DNA from 4 places in the Sporolactobacillus sp. PKPK-6 genome. Region 1 is predicted to be linked to each of the others. Evidence: riboswitches for the same ligand, from Rfam matches in the RefSeq annotation. Region 1 holds a riboswitch; each other region holds the start of a gene.

Region 1 (4,198 bases):
ATCGCGCTCTCAATTCCTTGACTCGATTTACTAAATGCATGGCGTTCAGCACATCCAATGTTTAATCATCTATACATAATGTTAATTATATTTAACATTATAGATAAAGAAAAAGCGGCAGTCAAACGTGATGAACAAGAATCGTTTGTGCCGACCGCTTTATTAATTTTTCTTCAATTTTCTCGCAATGACATTACCCAGTGATTGGATAATCTGAACAATGACAATCAAGATAATAATAACCGCGTACATTACATCCGGTTGGAATCGCACATAGCCGAACTGGTACGCCAAGTCACCAAGTCCTCCGGCACCGACAAATCCGGCCATCGCTGTTTCGCCGATCAATCCGATCACCGCAATCGTTAGACCGAGAATGATCGATGAACGTGCTTCACGAATAATGACATGCCAGATAATTTTCGGGGTGGAAATACCCATGGACTGATACGCTTCAATGATGCCTTTGCTGACCTCAAGCATTGCTGTTTCCAAAAGTCGAGCAATGTACGGTGCACATGCAACGACGAGCGGAACAATAACACCTTTCACACCAATCGTCGTACCAACCAATGTCTTCGTAAACGGAAGCAGGAAGAAGAGCAGGATAATGAACGGAATCGATCGAATGACGTTAATTAATGAGTTCACGATCGTGAAAACCGCAACATTGTCCCATTGTCCGCCTTTCCGTGTCAGAACCAGCAGCACGCCAAGCGGCAGCCCGATCAGAATTGAAAAAGCGAGTGAAATCAGCGTCATCTGTGTGGTCTGGATGAACCCTTCCCAAATTGCGCTGCCCCATTCATTGATAAAGTCTGCCATTAGTCCTTCACCTCTTCCACAAGAACATCCTGATCCCGAAGAAAGCCGATCGCCGTCTCAATTTTTGCCTTATCGCCTTTCAAATGGACGAGCAGCTTGCCGACCGACTGATTCTTCAATTGATCAATGCCGCCGGCAATAATACTTGGCAAGACATCATACTGCTTAGCAAGTGTCGCTAGTACCGGATCCTTCGATGATTCTCCTAAGAAGGTCAGTTTGACCAATCGGCCCGATTTAAGTAAATCGTTCTTCACCGAGTCCGGAATCTGAAACTTGGATTCCGTGCTGATGAATTGCTTGGTCATCGGCTGCTGCGGTTGCGTAAACACATCGACAACCGAACCTTGTTCCACAATTCTGCCGTCTTCCATAACGGCCACACGATCACAAATACGCTGAATAACGTTCAGCTCATGAGTGATCAGGAAAATAGTAATGCCCAGTTCCTTATTGACCTTGAGCAATAATTCAAGAATTGCCTCGGTTGTATTCGGATCCAGTGCACTCGTTGCCTCATCGCTGAGCAGCACTTCCGGTTCATGAGCGAGCGCGCGGGCAATGGCCACACGCTGTTTTTGGCCTCCGGATAATTGGCTCGGAAAAGCACTCTGCCGATCTGACAATCCGACAATCTCTAAGTACTTTTCGGTGCGCTTCTTAATTTCTTCTTTCGGCACGCCTTCCAATTTTAGCGGCGTTGCAACATTGTCATAGACATTCGCTGTCTCAAGCAAATTGTAACCTTGAAAAATCATACCGATTTTACGTCTTAATTGCCGCAAGCCTTTTTTATTCAGCTCCAAAACATCCTGATCATCGACAAACACCTGCCCGTTTGTTGGCCGCTCAAGCAGGTTTACACAACGGATCAGTGTACTCTTTCCGGCACCGCTGAAACCGATAACACCAAAAATTTCACCTTTGTTTACCTCAAGGGAAACGTCCTTCAAGGCCTCAATCTTGTTCTTTCCAACACGAAACGTTTTTGACACATGCTGTAATTTAATCAAGATGCTTCCTCCTTACCAAGCAGGAACTACGGAACCGCCAAACTGTTTCTTAATGTATGCTTTGACTTCCTTCGATTGATAGTATTTCTTCAGCTGCTTGACTACTTTATCATTCTTATTATCGGTACGGACAACAAAATAGTTAGGGTACGGGTTGTTTTCAAGCGGTTCATGGAAAATAGAATCCTTCAACACTGTAAGACCTGCGCCCATCGCAAAGTTGGTATTAATTGCGGATGCAGTAACTTCACCAAGTTGTGCCGGAAGCTGTGCGGCATCCAATTCGATAATCTTCAGATGTTTGGGATTGCTGACCACGTCGCGTTTCGTTGATGTAATCCCAGCACCCTTCTTCAGTTTAATAACGCCGGCCTTCTCAAATAATTGCAAAGCGCGGAGCTCGTTAGCCGGGTCATTCGGTACTGCAATCTTGTCGCCGTCTTTCAAATCTTTAAGACTTTTAATTTTTTTCGAGTAGATCCCCATTGGAAAGGCCACGGTTTTGAACACATCAGTAATTTTATAGTTTTTATTTTTAATCTGATCCTTGAGGAATGGGAGCGTCTGGTAGCTGTTCGCATCCAGATCTTTATCGTTCAGTGCAATATTCGGCTGATTGTAATCGTTGAATACTTTCAATTTAATTGTCAATCCGTCTTTTTTCGCCAACTTAACGACTTGTTCCATTACTTGTTGGTGAGGACCGCCGGTCACACCGACCGTAATTTCCTTTTCACTCAATTCCTTTGAAGAACTATTGCCGCAAGCGGCCAAAACAAAAATTAAAGAAAATGCTAAAAACGCTGAGATAACTGCAGTAATCTTTTTCAATGTTTGCTTCCTCCTGTTTGTATATAAGAATACTCTGATTTCTAACCGAAGGCTTTTCCAATCATCCAGTTTTCCTAATTTATGAAGAGCTCGGAACTAATAAAGGCTTCCCTCGAGAAGAGAGAAGCCTGATCCGTTCATATCTTCTCTTATCTCTCAAAATCCAAATGGATTCTGCAGGAATTGGCACCTAAATTTTCATTTGGTTGCCGGGTTTCATCGGGCCAGTCCCTCCGCCGCTCTGGATAAGAAGTATTCAATTGGTTAGTGATACGATTGTACCGCGAAATCGCGAATGTGTCAAAACTTTGTCGTTAAGTTCCATATAGTTCCACAAACAAGCTGCTATTCTTAATTACTTAGCCGATTCAACGGTTGTCGCGTAACCTTTTGGGTGGCTGCTGTGCCAAGCCCAGGCATCGGCAAGTATTTCAGGAATGTTCGTGTGTTTCGGGTTCCAACCAAGCACACGCTTTGCCTTTTCAGGGGAAGCGATCAGCGTGCTCGGATCTCCCGCACGTCTTGGAGCCAGTTCAGCAGGAATAGCCTCTCCGGTAACTTTTCTTGCCGCCTCAATAATTTCCTTAACCGAAAATCCTTCACTTGAGCCAAGGTTGAATACATCACTCTTGCCGCCGTCAAACAGATAGCGAAGTGCCAGGCGATGTGCGGCGATCAGATCCTCAATGTGCACATAATCACGGACGCAGGTCCCATCTTTGGTTGCATAATCATCGCCGAAAATGGAGATATGGTCACGCTCACCGGCAGCAACCTGGAGAACAATCGGAATTAAGTGTGTTTCCGGATGGTGATCCTCCCCAATTGATCCGCCTTTACTTGCGCCGGCAACATTGAAGTAACGAAGGGCAACAAATCGCATGCCATACGCACGATCACACCATTTCATCATCTTTTCCATTGTAAGCTTGGTTTCGCCGTATGGATTGGTCGGCTGCGTCGGCATGTCTTCGGTAATCGGAACAACTTCCGGTTCGCCGTATGTTGCCGCAGTTGAAGAAAATACGATGTGTTTCACGTTATTATCGTTCATAACTTCCAAAAGAATTTGCATCCCGTAGACATTATTATTGAAATACTTCAGCGGCTTCTCAACCGATTCGCCGACTAAAGAATTGGCGGCAAAATGAATGACGCCTTTAATATTTTCTTTCTTAAATACAGAATCCAAGAACGTCTTGTCGCGAATATCTCCTTGATAAAATTTTGCGTTCGGATGAAGTGCATCCTTATGACCGGTCTGCAAGTTGTCGACAACAACCACATCCTCGCCGGCATCGATGAGTTGATAAACCGCGTGCGAACCAATGTATCCGGCGCCGCCCAATACTAAAATAGCCATAAAAAACCCCTTCTCATTGTCTTCTTTTGTCTACCATTTTCCACCTTATTGAAAAGCTTGACAAGCCCTATTCATCCGCATTTTTGAATTGAATCATCACTGACGTCTTTAATGCCCGCTCAAGATGTTTTTTATGTCTTTGTGCAGCTTGTTCTTCAAAATAGGC
Region 2 (4,198 bases), on a different contig from region 1:
CTTGTTCACTGTAATTTGGTTAATGGAAACCACAGTTGCAAGTACCACAATAATAACCACAGCAACTGAAAGAATCCATTTGACTAAGCGGCTTGCTTTTCTTTTTTTCGCCATGTTGATTGCTTCCCCCTCTAAGTAGAGCAAATTCAATTTACTTAAATCAAACCCTCAAATGTTTAGGTAAAGATTAGTTTTTATTAATTTAACTAAACAGCCCTATTTACTTGGTATTAAACTTAAAAAAAAACAACTCGTAAATGCACACCAATCAAGTTCAGTGTCTGCAAAATTCGTATTCTTGTGCAAAACCTCTTTTCTTTGATTAAGGGATTAACCAGATACGCAGTATTGCGGCCGCAATAAATCGCATGAAGAAGGTGCTGACAAGACCTATTGATCTGCTGCGATTCTCACTGCGAAACCGTTCATTGCCGATCATTAACGTCTTAATGATTAGCAGCTGATGAACGGCTTACTTTGTTGATGGTAAATTTAAACCATTCGATTATCCTTGTCAACCCCCAAAAAAATTTTGTTTGATTCCTATCCTGGTGAAGATTTAAAGTACAAAAACGGGATTATTTTATTGAGAAATGTCCCTACACCTATAATCGCAAGGCTCCGTTCAGCTTCTCTGACAAGCAAAGAACGTTTTTGATTTTGCCCCGCCGGTAAGTGCCCAATCTGAAAAATAGACGGAAAAATTCCGCTTATTTAGAAAATGATCGAAAAAATAGCTGAAATAGACGGAGAAATTCCCCTTATCCGAATCGATAAACGTGAAAATGAAGGGTTTTGCTTTGAATAAGCGGAAAAATTACCCTTATTTACCGGCGAAACATGTTCAGGGTGCATATAAGCGGAAAATCTCCGCTTATTTTACTCGTTACTTAATTAAGGACCAGAATGCGTTATGAAATTGAAATGTTTGTTCAAGCAAGGGGTTGATGATTAAAAACCACATTTGGAGCAAAGGAACTTTTGCTAACTGTAAAGGAGCTTTCGAAAAAGGAACTTTCGCTAAATACGCATACGTCCTGTATGCAACGCGAAAGCCATCACATCGTGTGAAAGTACGTCCTTTATGCAACGCGAAAGTCACTGCATCCTGTGGTAGTAAGAACCGGGAATTTTTTGCCCGTTTTTTCTTAAGCAGAAGATGAGAAGCAGATCTATGCGATTGGTCAAGAAGTCATACGTGTGAACATCTGCCGGTTTGATTTCTTGCATCAAACATTCAGAAAAGCATTGACATAATAAATTTAAAATATTATATTACCTAGTAAACACATGCGAATTGTTTCAGCGGTGACGCGTGCATCAGTTTTATCACCTAAACGTTCTTTTCAAAATTAAATAGTAAACTTCTTATCAAGAGTGGCGGAGGGACTGGCCCAATGAAACCCGACAACCAGCACACAGTGTATGGTGTTAATTCCAGCAGTTTAAACTGAGAGATAAGAGAACCGACGCATCATGTTTTCTTATCTATTCTCATAAGAAAGCATTTTTTTATTGCCTTTTTTAGCTTAGTTGCCGCAAATGACGCGCTGGGCAAAAGTCTCGGACTAAAGCTTATAGGAGGTTGATCATTGATGAGTATAGCGAAAATCAATTTTGTTCAATTAATTCAATCGCTTATGTGGGAGCCGATTTATCTGCCCTGGGAGTGCGAAGCATTCAGCAATGCAGCCGTACCTGTGGCGCATACTAAGAACGCATTTAAAAACATTCAGTTTTCAAAGACAAAGGCAATGAACTGCGAGGAGGATGAATACAGTGAAACTAGATTCATTGATTGTAAAAGGGATTGATGCGAAAGACAATCCTAATCATGCAGTGGTACCGCCGATTTTTCTAGCAACAACTTATGTTCAAGAGGATCTGCATGGTTTTCAGTCCTTTGCCTATGCACGAGGCGGGAATCCGACACGAAATAATCTCGAAACCTTGTTTTCTAAAATTGAACAGGCGAGTTATTCCTATGCGTTTGCATCAGGAATGGCGGCGGTGTCCGCCGTTTTCAGCCTGTTTCAGTCCGGTGATAAAATTCTGCTGAACAACAATGTGTACGGTGGAACCTATCGCTATGCCAGCAATCTTTTTAAGGATCGAGGCATCGCTTATGAATTGGTGCACGATTTTAATGAACTGAGGGCAGAGGATTTAGATGATGATGTGGCGGCACTCTATATTGAGACGCCGTCGAATCCGCTGCTGCGTGTTGCCGATATTCAGCGGCTAGCAACGATCGCGCATGAGAAAGGCAAGTTGCTGATTGTTGATAATACATTTTTAACTGCCTATTATCAAAATCCACTCGCTCTTGGCGCAGATCTCGTTCTTTATTCCGCAACGAAATATCTGAGCGGTCACGCTGATGTCATTGCCGGTCTTGTGGCAACGAATCAAGAGGATATTGCGCAAAAGCTTAAATTTCTGCAGAATACACTCGGTGGAATCCTGAGTCCGACCGATTCCTATGCACTGATTCGAGGAATCAAGACATTGAGTGTGCGTTTGGATCGCCAAGAGGCGAATACGGATAAGATTATCGATTTTTTCAGCACTCATCCCGGCATTGAACGCCTGTACTATCCCGGATCGTACTCGCAGGAGGAAAAAGAAATTCAGCAGCGTCAGGCATCGGGTCATGGGTCCGTTCTTTCCATTCGGCTTGCATCGAATTATGATCAGGATCAATTTGTGGCGGCACTCTCATTGTTTGATCTGGCCGTCAGTCTTGGCGGGGTTGAAAGCCTGATTTGTCAGCCGGCAACAATGACGCATGAATCCTTTGATGAAAAACTTCAGGAGAAAATCGGCATCACAAAAGGTCTGCTTCGCTTAGCAATCGGCATTGAAAATGCAGATGATCTGCTGGAGGATCTGGCGCGCGCACTGAAAAAAGCAAAAAGATAACTTGGAGTTGAAAAGATATGGAGATTCGCAAGATGGTTCCTGAGGATTATGAAGGCGCTTATGATCTATGGACACGGGTGCCCGGCATGAATCTAGCATCCTTAGATAACAGCTACGCCGGAATTGCCCGGATCATTCGCAAGAATCCGGAAACCTGTTTCGTCGCTGCCGATAACGATCGGGTCATCGGAACGATACTCGGCGGAACCGATGGACGCAAGGGATTCATCTACCATACGGCAGTTGATCCGGACCAGCAGGGAAAAGGAATCGGTACACGTTTAATTGACCGAGTCTGTACGAGTTTTAAAAAAGAACAGATTACGAAGATTGGTTTGTTCGTGGTGCTTGATAATGAGGAAGGCAAGCAGTTTTGGAGCAAAAAGGGTTGGAATTTTAGGCAAGACATCGTGTATCTCGATCGGGATTTGTGAGGTAAGCGAAGATGGGAAATCGATACGATTATCAGAGCATCGAGCAATGGGTGAAAAGTATATACAAGGCGTACGGTTTTTCAGAAGAGAGCAGTTCAATCATTGCCGAATCCATTGTGACCACTGATCTGTTCGGTATTGAATCACATGGTGTGCAGCGTTTGGCGATGTACGACCGAAAGATCGCTGCCGGTGACATTAAAGTCGGCGCAATTCCTGAGGTTATTTGGGAAACGCCGGTGAGCGCGGTAATGGACGGACACAAGAGTATGGGGCAGCTCGTGGCGGGAACAGCGATGAGTCTTGCGATTGAAAAAGCAGAACAGAGCGGCATTGGTATTGACTCGGTTCGCAATTCGAATCATTATGGAATGGCCGGCTATTACGCTAAAATGGCGAGCGATAAAGGAATGCTGGGAATTTCCGCAACGAATTCCAATCCTTTTTTGATACCGACTCATGCGATGCAGCCGTTTCTTGGCAGTAATCCGCTTGCTTTTTCAATGCCTGCCGAGCCCCATGATTTTCTTTTTGATGCAGCTACAACAGTCGTATCGCTTGGGAAAATCGAAATGTATGCCAAACAGGGAAAGACGATTCCTGGAGCGTGGGCAGTTGATGAACGCAATGAAATCAGCAAAGATGCGAAAAAGTTGAGGGGAAATTTGTCGAAGCATCCAAAAATAGGGGGAATGCTTCCTGTAGGAGGACGCGGAGAAGAAAATGGCGGATACAAAGGATTTGGCCATTCTTTAATTGTAGAAATTTTAACGTCGATTCTGTCGCAAGGACATCTTTCTGCTGATCTGGGCAGTGGCAAGACAAAGGGAATCAGTCACTTT
Region 3 (4,198 bases), on a different contig from region 1:
TTGATCAGGCAACGATTGATCATTTGTATCAAGACCAAATGCCGGCAAAGAAAATCGGTTTGCTAAATGTTCATCAGCGCGTAAAATTAATTTATGGGAACGGTTTGATCATTCATCATTTGACACCGGGAACTGATGTTTATTTCGACATTAAGAAGGTGGGTTAATGAAAGCAATTATTGTTGAGGATGAACAATTAGCGCGTGATGAACTTGAATTTTTAATCAAAACATACAGTTCGATTGAAATTACAGACAGCTTTGAAGATGGTCTTGATGTATTGAGATTTTTACAAGAAAACGAGACCGATGCGATTTTTTTAGATATCAATATTCCGTCTCTTGACGGTATGCTTTTGGCGAGCAACATCAGCAAATTCAAACGGAAGCCGTATATTATCTTCACTACGGCCTATAAAGAGCACGCGGCAAAGGCGTTTGAACTAGAGGCTTTCGATTATATTTTAAAACCCTATGATGAAAAGCGGATCGCGCCAATGCTTGCTAAACTAGAGGCTGCCTTTCAGCGTGATCATGGATTGACAGGTGAGACGGCTGATCACCGCGAGCAAGCAGCAGCTGAGGACGAAACGATCCGTTCGCGGCGAATCAATCTGCGTCATGATGAAAAAATTATTGTCAAAGATGTTGATGACATCTATTATGCCGAAGCAAGTGAAAAGGTGACGCTGGTGTATACCAATGATCAGCAGTATACGATGCCAATGAGCCTGTCCGAATTTCAGGCGATGCTGCCTCAGAAGTTGTTCTTTCGCTGTCACAGGTCTTATTCAGTCAATCTTTCCAAAATACGTGAAATTGTTCCGTGGTTTAATCAGACCTATATCGTACGTTTGAATGATCTTAAAGCTGAAATTCCGGTCAGCAGAAGCAAAGTGAAGGAGTTTCGGCAGCGGATGCATTTGGATACGTAATTTTTTTGCGCCTAGACTTTGTTGAACCTTTTGCCGTAAAAGAAGTTACTGAGTCTGTAATTCAAGATAACGATAAACTGAAAAAAACACAGGAAAACGTGTTAAAGAATTCTGTGATAAACAAACCGCTCAGTCGGAATAGGACTGAGCGGTTTGTGATTTAATAAAGACATGTTTGTAAATAAGTCGGTTTTGATAATGGTGTTAATCGACGTTGTTCCAGATCTTTTTTGCGGTAGTGACGACGAGATCTATTTTTGCCCATTGCTGTGCTTCCGTGAGCTTATTTCCTTCTTCGGTCGATGCGAAGCCGCATTGTGTGGACAAACAGAGATTTTTTAATGGAACATACGCTGTTGCTTCTTCAATTCGTTTCTGAAGGCCGTCAACAGATTCCAGTTCGGGAAATTTAGAGGTTACAAGACCAAGGACGACTTTTTTACTGGAGCCTTCTTTGAAAATCTCTCCGAGCGGAGCAAAGTCGCCGGAACGCTCGTTGTCGTATTCGAGAAAATAACCGTCGAGATTAAGTTGAGCAAGGTATTTTGCAACCGGTCCATAACCGCCGGAGAACAGGAATGTAGACTGGAAATTTCCGCGGCAAATATGGGTCGTCACGGTCAGATCTTCAGGAAGTCCCGCTAAAGCCTTGTTAATTACGGTTACACTGTCTTCGGCAATTTGTTCATATTTTGCCTTCTCCTCAGCATTCTTGGCATTAATAATCTGATCGATCAGAAATGCCCAGGTTGTATCGTCAAGTTGAAGATAACGACAGCCAAGATCATAGAATCGCTGAATCGTTTGATGATAAGCAAGACCCAAATCTGTCAAGAATTCTTCATGTGAGTCGTAAAAATGAACGGCTTCGTCACTGCGATGGTCACGGAAATAGAGAGTCGGGCTGGGGATCGTTTGCTTGACTAGAATGCCTTCCGGTACGATGCTCTGCATAAATTTAAATGCTTCAAAAAAAGGATGTTCCGGATTATAGGAAACCTTGCCAACGAAGCGCACGTTTGTATCGCGTGTTTTTGCCCCTTTGAATTTATAACTTGCATTTTGGGCATAGCTTTCGACACCGTTTAATGCGGCGAGAAAGTCGAGATGCCACCAGCTGCGGCGGAATTCACCATCTGTGACGGCCTTCAATCCCAATTGGATTTGCTTCTCAACGATTTTTTTTATCTCTTCGTTTTCTACTTGAGTTAATGCTGCCTTGTCAATTTCTCCTGAGTCAAATTTCTCCCGAGCGATTTTCAATTCGGCCGGACGTAAAAAGCTTCCTACTTGATCAAATCTGAATGGTGCTTGTTTTGCAGTGGTTACGGTCACTTCTGTTTCCTCCTCAATATCATTTCCTGGTTTAATGGTTCTTTCACAACTGCCTAATTGGTGGTAACGGTCTGTCCGGAGAGATTCCATTGACTCAGCGTTTTTTATACAAAAAAGCCTTCTTCAGGGAGAAGAAGGCTGCGCGTTCAAGTCTCTTCTTATCCCTCCGGCACATCTTGCCAGCTGGGATTAGCACCTTGTCGTGAAACGACGGTTGCTGAAGTGTCATCGGGCCAGTCCCTCAACTTCTCTAGATAAGAAATTATCGTTAAATTATTCGATTGATTTGTAGTTTACGACAAAACGAGATAAAATTCAAGGGCTTTTAATAAGTCTAAGCTCAATGAATATCCTGGTCGTGTAAATTTGTATATCGGAGCAAGTAGCAGGCCAGCTGAAGTTTTAGCACATTTGTATGGTCGGAGAATGAGAGTGATAAAAGCTCTTCTATTTTTTTTAGTCTCTGATACATAGTATTAATATGAATATGAAGCTTTTTTGAAGCAGCAGATACAGATAAATTCGATTCCATATAAACGATTAATGTTTCTTCTAATTGATGATCCTGATGATTATTTGTCTTTAAAGGTCCGAATACTTCATCAATAAATGTGTCGATTTCTTCAATTGGCTGATACATAAATAGACGGTTAACCCCAATATCTCTGTACGCCATCGTTCCCGTTTGATTTGTTGATACTAAGTAGGCAAGTGATTTTTCAGCCTCGTGATAACTTTTCTCAATTTTTTCGATGGTAGCGTAGCATGTACCTATTCCAATACGTAATGACAGCAGATGATCTTGATGCCAGTAATTCAATAGCAATTGTATCTTTTTTATCAAAAACGTCTGATCTTTCTGGCTTTTTAGTGTGAACAATACAATGATCTTTGCGTTATATCCATAGATCACAGCAATTCGATCCTGAAAACTTAATTTGATCTCTGATATGAGTTTATATATTTGCACATTAATGACCTGAACATCGGTATTTAACTGAATAATCATTGCCTGAAAGTTTGCGTGGCGACTTATTCCTAATTCGCTCGCTTTTTCATGCAGAAGAGTATTCCTTTTGCAGTTTAAGAAAGAGAAAAAGAGATCATGCGTTTTTTTATAATAAAAATCGACGACCGCTTGTTTTCTTATCATTTCCAATGCAATGATTGAGCTGCTTTGTTCTACAGATACCCTGCAGTAATCTAGAAATGCCGTTTCGTCGACTTTAACCATGATGATGCCTAAACAGGAATGATTGGCTATAATTGGCTGAATATAATACGAGACCGTTTGATCGAACAAAAATTGAAATTGAGGCTTTCTTAAATGGCTGAATGTCTTGATCATTTGGTCGGTTTGGTCCCAACTATCTTTTCTTAGCCGACAAAAATAATTTGTATGATCGCTAAAATCGATAATCATAATTGGCAGATTAATGAGTTCACTCAATTTATCTGCAATATTTTGAATTCCTTTGCTTTCCAATGAAAGTTCCATAAATGTTTTATGAATTTTTGATTGTGTGACAAGTAACTGGTTTTGTTTTTGTAAATTACTGTAGAGCTGTTGGTTAGCAAGGACAATCGAAACTTGATCAGAAAATCCTTCGAGTAATTTCTTGTCATAATCGGTGAGCATTGGATGGTGTCCACTTTGATAAATGATTAAAACGCCTATCGTTTCTTTTGCAACGGAAATAGGAACGGTTATTACCGATTTCATATTCTTGAAATTATAGGATTTAAATAATTCCTGCATATTTTGGTCAGTCATTGTTACAGAGGCATGTTCAATATTTGCATAACCAGTGTAGATTCGTGATCGACGATCAAGAAATGTACTGCCAACAATTCCTTCGCCAGGCTTCATTTTCATTTTAAGTAAATTTTCATTCGGTCCGCCTGTCCATGCTTTTGCTTTCAGCCGCT
Region 4 (4,198 bases), on a different contig from region 1:
TATTTTCAATTATCATAATAGAAGAATGAATAAAATATATAATATAATTTTTCCTGAACTAAATGAAAAATCGTCCAACAATTGCTGCTGGACGATTTTTTATTGTTCTTTATCTATTTATTCGGAAACAGGTAGAACCGCGCCTTTATATTTCTTATTGATAAAATCTTGGATCGTTTTAGAATGCAGCACATTGACTAGTTCTTTAATCGCTTTTTTATTTTGATCGCCTTTTCGCACGGCAATAATATTCGCATATGGAGAGGAAGCTCCTTCAAGGATCAAAGCATCTTTCTTTGGCTGCAATTTCGCTTGAAGTGCATAGTTTGTATTAATTGCATACAAGTCTGCCGCGCTGTTCTCATAAGCTTTCGGCAGAATGGCCGGATCGATCGGCTGCAAGAATTTCAGATGTTTGATATTGTCGAAATCCGTATAGTTCCCGTTTTTCTGAGCAAGTGTAGCAGCAATTGGATCAATACCGGATTTAATCTTCAAAAGTCCTTTTGATTGAAGAAGCAGTAAAATGCGTCCTTGTTCCGACTTGTTGTTGCTGATCTGGACCGTTGCTCCGTCTTTCACTTCATCAACACTCTTGAATTTCTTGGAATAGATACCAAATGGTTCGATGTGGATTTTTCCTGCATTAACCAAATCCGTATTGTTTTGCTTATTATAAAGATCAAGGAATGGAACATGTTGGAAATAATTAGCATCCAATTGTTTTGATGCGAGTGCTTTGTTTGGCAGCACATAGTCCTGGAATACTTTTACCTTCAGGGTAATACCTTTCTTTTTTAACAATGGTGCGGCTTGCTTGAGAATTTCAGCATGAGGCACTGCCGACGCGCCAACAGTCAATGTTTGATTTTTCTCCGACTTTCCTGTTGATTGTCCGCATGCGGTAAGAATGAGAGCAAAAGCAAGAACTACAGCAAATACGATTGATTTTTTCATATTAACTCCCCCAAGTTCTGTTTGATTAATTTTAGTTACCATCATTTGTTTAATAAGTCAGCTTTTATGCTGTCTATCTCTTGTCAACACGGCGAGTAATATGATCGCCGACATACTGAATAATAAAGACAATCACTAGAATAATCACGGTCGCGATAAACGTAATTGTATTATTATTTGCTTGAAAACCTTCATTATAAGCAATAGTACCAAGTCCTCCGGCACCAACGACCCCGGCCATTGCCGTGTTGCCAATCAGTGCAATCAGCGTAACGGTCATTCCGGAAGATAGTGACGGCAGTGCTTCAGGAAGAAGTACTTTCCAAACAATTTGCCACTTGGTTGCACCCATTGCCTGAGCCGCTTCAATGACTCCCTTATCTACTTCTCTTAAACCGATCTCAACCAGCCGGGCATAAAACGGTGCCGCTCCGATAATGATCGAAGGCAGTGCCGCACTCGCTCCAATCATGGTCCCAATGATAATCACCGTAAGCGGGATCAAAAGAATGATCAAAATAATGAAAGGGATTGATCGAAACACATTGACGAATGAAGCAATAAACCTGTAGATAATCTGATTCTCATAGAGTCCGCCTTTTGCCGTTAAGTAAAGTAAAAGCCCTAAAGCGACTCCTAAAAAAAATGTAAACACACCGGAGATAGCTGTCATATAGAGCGTTTGACCGGTAGACAGCCACATACTTGGCCAATCAACATTTTGTAACCACTCAAACATTTTCCTTTGTCACCTCAACTCTCACGCCTTCTGAACGCAGAACGTTGATCGCTTTTCTAATGGATTCTGAAGCCCCTTGAATGGAAACGATTGTATGCTCCGATTGAGTGTTCGCTCCGTATGCTAATCCAAGCACCTTTACCGATAGGTTCGTGTTCCCGAGCAGCCGCGATAAGCTGTGTTGAAACGTGGCTTGGTCAGCAGCCGAAAGACTGATTACAGTTCCCTCAGTATGTATCACATCGGAAACTTTGATTTGAATCGGTGTACTTTTCCCAGTATGGTTGCCTACGAATTCTTGAGTAATGGTTTGTTGCGGATTCGAAAACACAGACTCAACTGTTCCTTGCTCAACAATTTTACCGCCGTCAAGCACAGCCACACGATCGCATATTTTTCGAATTACAGTCATTTCATGAGTAATCAGTATGATCGTCAGTCCAAGCGTCTTATTAATTTCCGACAGAAGGGTAAGAATTGAATCGGTTGTTTTTGGATCAAGTGCCGATGTCGCTTCATCACAAAGAAGGACCTTCGGATTGTTAGCCAGTGCTCGTGCAATGCCTACACGCTGTTTTTGACCGCCGCTCAGTTGTGATGGATACGCAGACTCTTTGCCTTCAAGTCCAACCATCCGAATCAATTCGGCAATCCGATCTTCTCTTTGTTTCTTTTTCAGCTTCGTTAATTCTAATGGGAAAGCAATATTCTCAGCAACAGTCCGCGACCACAGCAAGTTGAAATGCTGAAAGATCATTCCAATTGACCGACGTTCTTCACGCAGCTGGCGCTCATCCAAGTCTGTAAGACTTCGACCATCAATCGTGATCGTTCCTGACGTCGGTTTCTCAAGCAGATTAATCATCCGAATGAGTGTGCTCTTGCCGGCACCGCTATAGCCAATAATGCCGAACACTTCCCCTTCCTGAATAGCAAGGCTAACATCCGATAGTGCACGCACCGGACCCTGATCAGTCCGAAACGTTTTTTCAACATTGCTTAATTGAATCAACTTCGTTCACCGCTTTCAATTATTACAGTCGTAAAAACTTATCCTACGTTTTTACTTGGCATTTAATCTGTATTCTACTTGGTGGCATCCCTCTCTCCGATTTTTGTTTCAACCAATAAAAAAACCCGCCTTGAGAGAGGTGGGATTCGCCTCTCTCATCTGTCAGAAACATTTGTTTCTGAAGGAATTAGCACCTTTATTGCAACGATCTGCAATTAGGTTGCCGGGCATCATCGGGCCAGTCCCTCCGCCTCTCTGGATAAGAGTTTTTCTATTCAATTGAGTGTTAATAATTTACCACGCATAACTCAAGCTGTCAAACCATTTTTTCTCTTAACAGATACCCGATTATGCATATTAAAAAATCCAAGCAGATGTTTCTCTGCTTGGATCTTCATAGACAAAAATCAGGCATAACCCGCTATTCGAGTGTTCAAATAATTATAGCTGCTGTTCTCCCTGCTTTTAGCCGCCTCACCGACCTGAAAAGGATTTTGAAAGAGCGGTTTAAGTTGATTGGCCCTAAAGGACGCTTGCTCCGTAGATGGTCTGCTTCCTTGAGTATTATTCCGTTCTCTAATCAACGAATGCCATGGCAGTGAAACAGCTCCTGATACTTCGCGCATCTTCTCAGTGGATAATTGTTGGGCATCTTCAAGCGAGAGCGTCTTGCCGTACGCATTCGCTTGCAAATAAAGCAGATACTTTCCAACAGACAGGCCTCGTGCTTCGGCATCCTTTTTTCGTTCAAGAGATGCTTGAAGCCACTCAATTCCAATTCCGTTCGCTTGAAGGGATTGACTTGCTCCGCGATTAAAAGATGCGGTCAAGCCCTCTGTAAATACTGATTTTTGCGAGCGGCCGATTTGATTCGTCAAAACTGTTGTAACTAAACAAAGCGATCGCTTATCTGAAACGCCTTCGTTCCTCAGTTTTGAGAAGAGTGCTGAACTGAACTGCTGAAGAGGCATCTTTTGGACGACAGGGATACTCTGAAGCAGTTGTCTTGCTTCACTGTTTAAAGGCTGTACAGAGATAACCTGCATATTACGATCTACACTCGCTTCGATACTTGCCTTTAAATCAAAATACACATATGCAGCTACCGGCCCAGGAGGCGCATAAGTACTATGCGACAACGGAATAAAACAAAGCAGCGAAAATCCAAGTGCGATGATCGGCGTCAGTATCGATTTGGGAAGAAAGTTAAATCGGGCAAGGTGTTTGGAACGTACCGTTTGTCCAATAGAAAGATCAGCCATGCGTCTGAGCCTGACCGATTTGAAGTCGCCTTCATCAGTCAGAATGACAGCACGCCTCCCCTTTTTGGACACGAGTACACCCTGATTAATCAGTTTTCCTCCCCACCTTTCTCGGTCACTGAACCGTTTCTAATTCCGGTTCAATATATGACTTTAATGCACTGAACCCGCCAATATAGATCAGCGACAATGCTATTATATATTTTCGATTCCTTTCAATCGTTTTGC

What was found. Region 1 has a riboswitch for S-adenosylmethionine ahead of AC1MBV_RS16905 (MetQ/NlpA family ABC transporter substrate-binding protein). Riboswitches for the same ligand answer to the same signal wherever they lie in the genome.
Region 2: another riboswitch for S-adenosylmethionine. It lies ahead of AC1MBV_RS15260 (hypothetical protein); the one in region 1 lies ahead of AC1MBV_RS16905 (MetQ/NlpA family ABC transporter substrate-binding protein).
Region 3: another riboswitch for S-adenosylmethionine. It lies ahead of AC1MBV_RS03970 (vitamin B12 independent methionine synthase); the one in region 1 lies ahead of AC1MBV_RS16905 (MetQ/NlpA family ABC transporter substrate-binding protein).
Region 4: another riboswitch for S-adenosylmethionine. It lies ahead of AC1MBV_RS03620 (methionine ABC transporter ATP-binding protein); the one in region 1 lies ahead of AC1MBV_RS16905 (MetQ/NlpA family ABC transporter substrate-binding protein).

What each region holds. Positions count from the first base shown of each region.
Region 1 covers NZ_JBWXPA010000003.1:172,843-177,040, forward strand. Annotated here, with positions in the region: gene AC1MBV_RS16890 (helix-turn-helix transcriptional regulator) at 1-40, opposite strand, end outside; gene AC1MBV_RS16895 (methionine ABC transporter permease) at 163-825, opposite strand; gene AC1MBV_RS16900 (methionine ABC transporter ATP-binding protein) at 825-1,838, opposite strand; gene AC1MBV_RS16905 (MetQ/NlpA family ABC transporter substrate-binding protein) at 1,851-2,669, opposite strand; SAM riboswitch class I at 2,816-2,921, opposite strand; gene galE (UDP-glucose 4-epimerase GalE) at 3,025-4,032, opposite strand; gene AC1MBV_RS16915 (Ppx/GppA phosphatase family protein) at 4,100-4,198, opposite strand, start outside.
Region 2 covers NZ_JBWXPA010000002.1:904,956-909,153, reverse strand. Annotated here, with positions in the region: gene AC1MBV_RS15265 (ABC transporter substrate-binding protein) at 1-114, opposite strand, end outside; SAM riboswitch class I at 1,366-1,464, shown strand; gene AC1MBV_RS15260 (hypothetical protein) at 1,596-1,814, shown strand; gene AC1MBV_RS15255 (trans-sulfuration enzyme family protein) at 1,780-2,922, shown strand; gene AC1MBV_RS15250 (GNAT family N-acetyltransferase) at 2,940-3,356, shown strand; gene AC1MBV_RS15245 (Ldh family oxidoreductase) at 3,368-4,198, shown strand, end outside.
Region 3 covers NZ_JBWXPA010000001.1:825,741-829,938, reverse strand. Annotated here, with positions in the region: gene AC1MBV_RS03980 (LytS/YhcK type 5TM receptor domain-containing protein) at 1-167, shown strand, start outside; gene AC1MBV_RS03975 (LytR/AlgR family response regulator transcription factor) at 167-934, shown strand; gene AC1MBV_RS03970 (vitamin B12 independent methionine synthase) at 1,139-2,269, opposite strand; SAM riboswitch class I at 2,425-2,530, opposite strand; gene AC1MBV_RS03965 (helix-turn-helix domain-containing protein) at 2,610-4,198, opposite strand, start outside.
Region 4 covers NZ_JBWXPA010000001.1:744,588-748,785, forward strand. Annotated here, with positions in the region: gene AC1MBV_RS03610 (MetQ/NlpA family ABC transporter substrate-binding protein) at 118-957, opposite strand; gene AC1MBV_RS03615 (methionine ABC transporter permease) at 1,031-1,696, opposite strand; gene AC1MBV_RS03620 (methionine ABC transporter ATP-binding protein) at 1,689-2,708, opposite strand; SAM riboswitch class I at 2,861-2,974, opposite strand; gene AC1MBV_RS03625 (anti-sigma factor domain-containing protein) at 3,116-4,063, opposite strand; gene sigI (RNA polymerase sigma-I factor) at 4,086-4,198, opposite strand, start outside.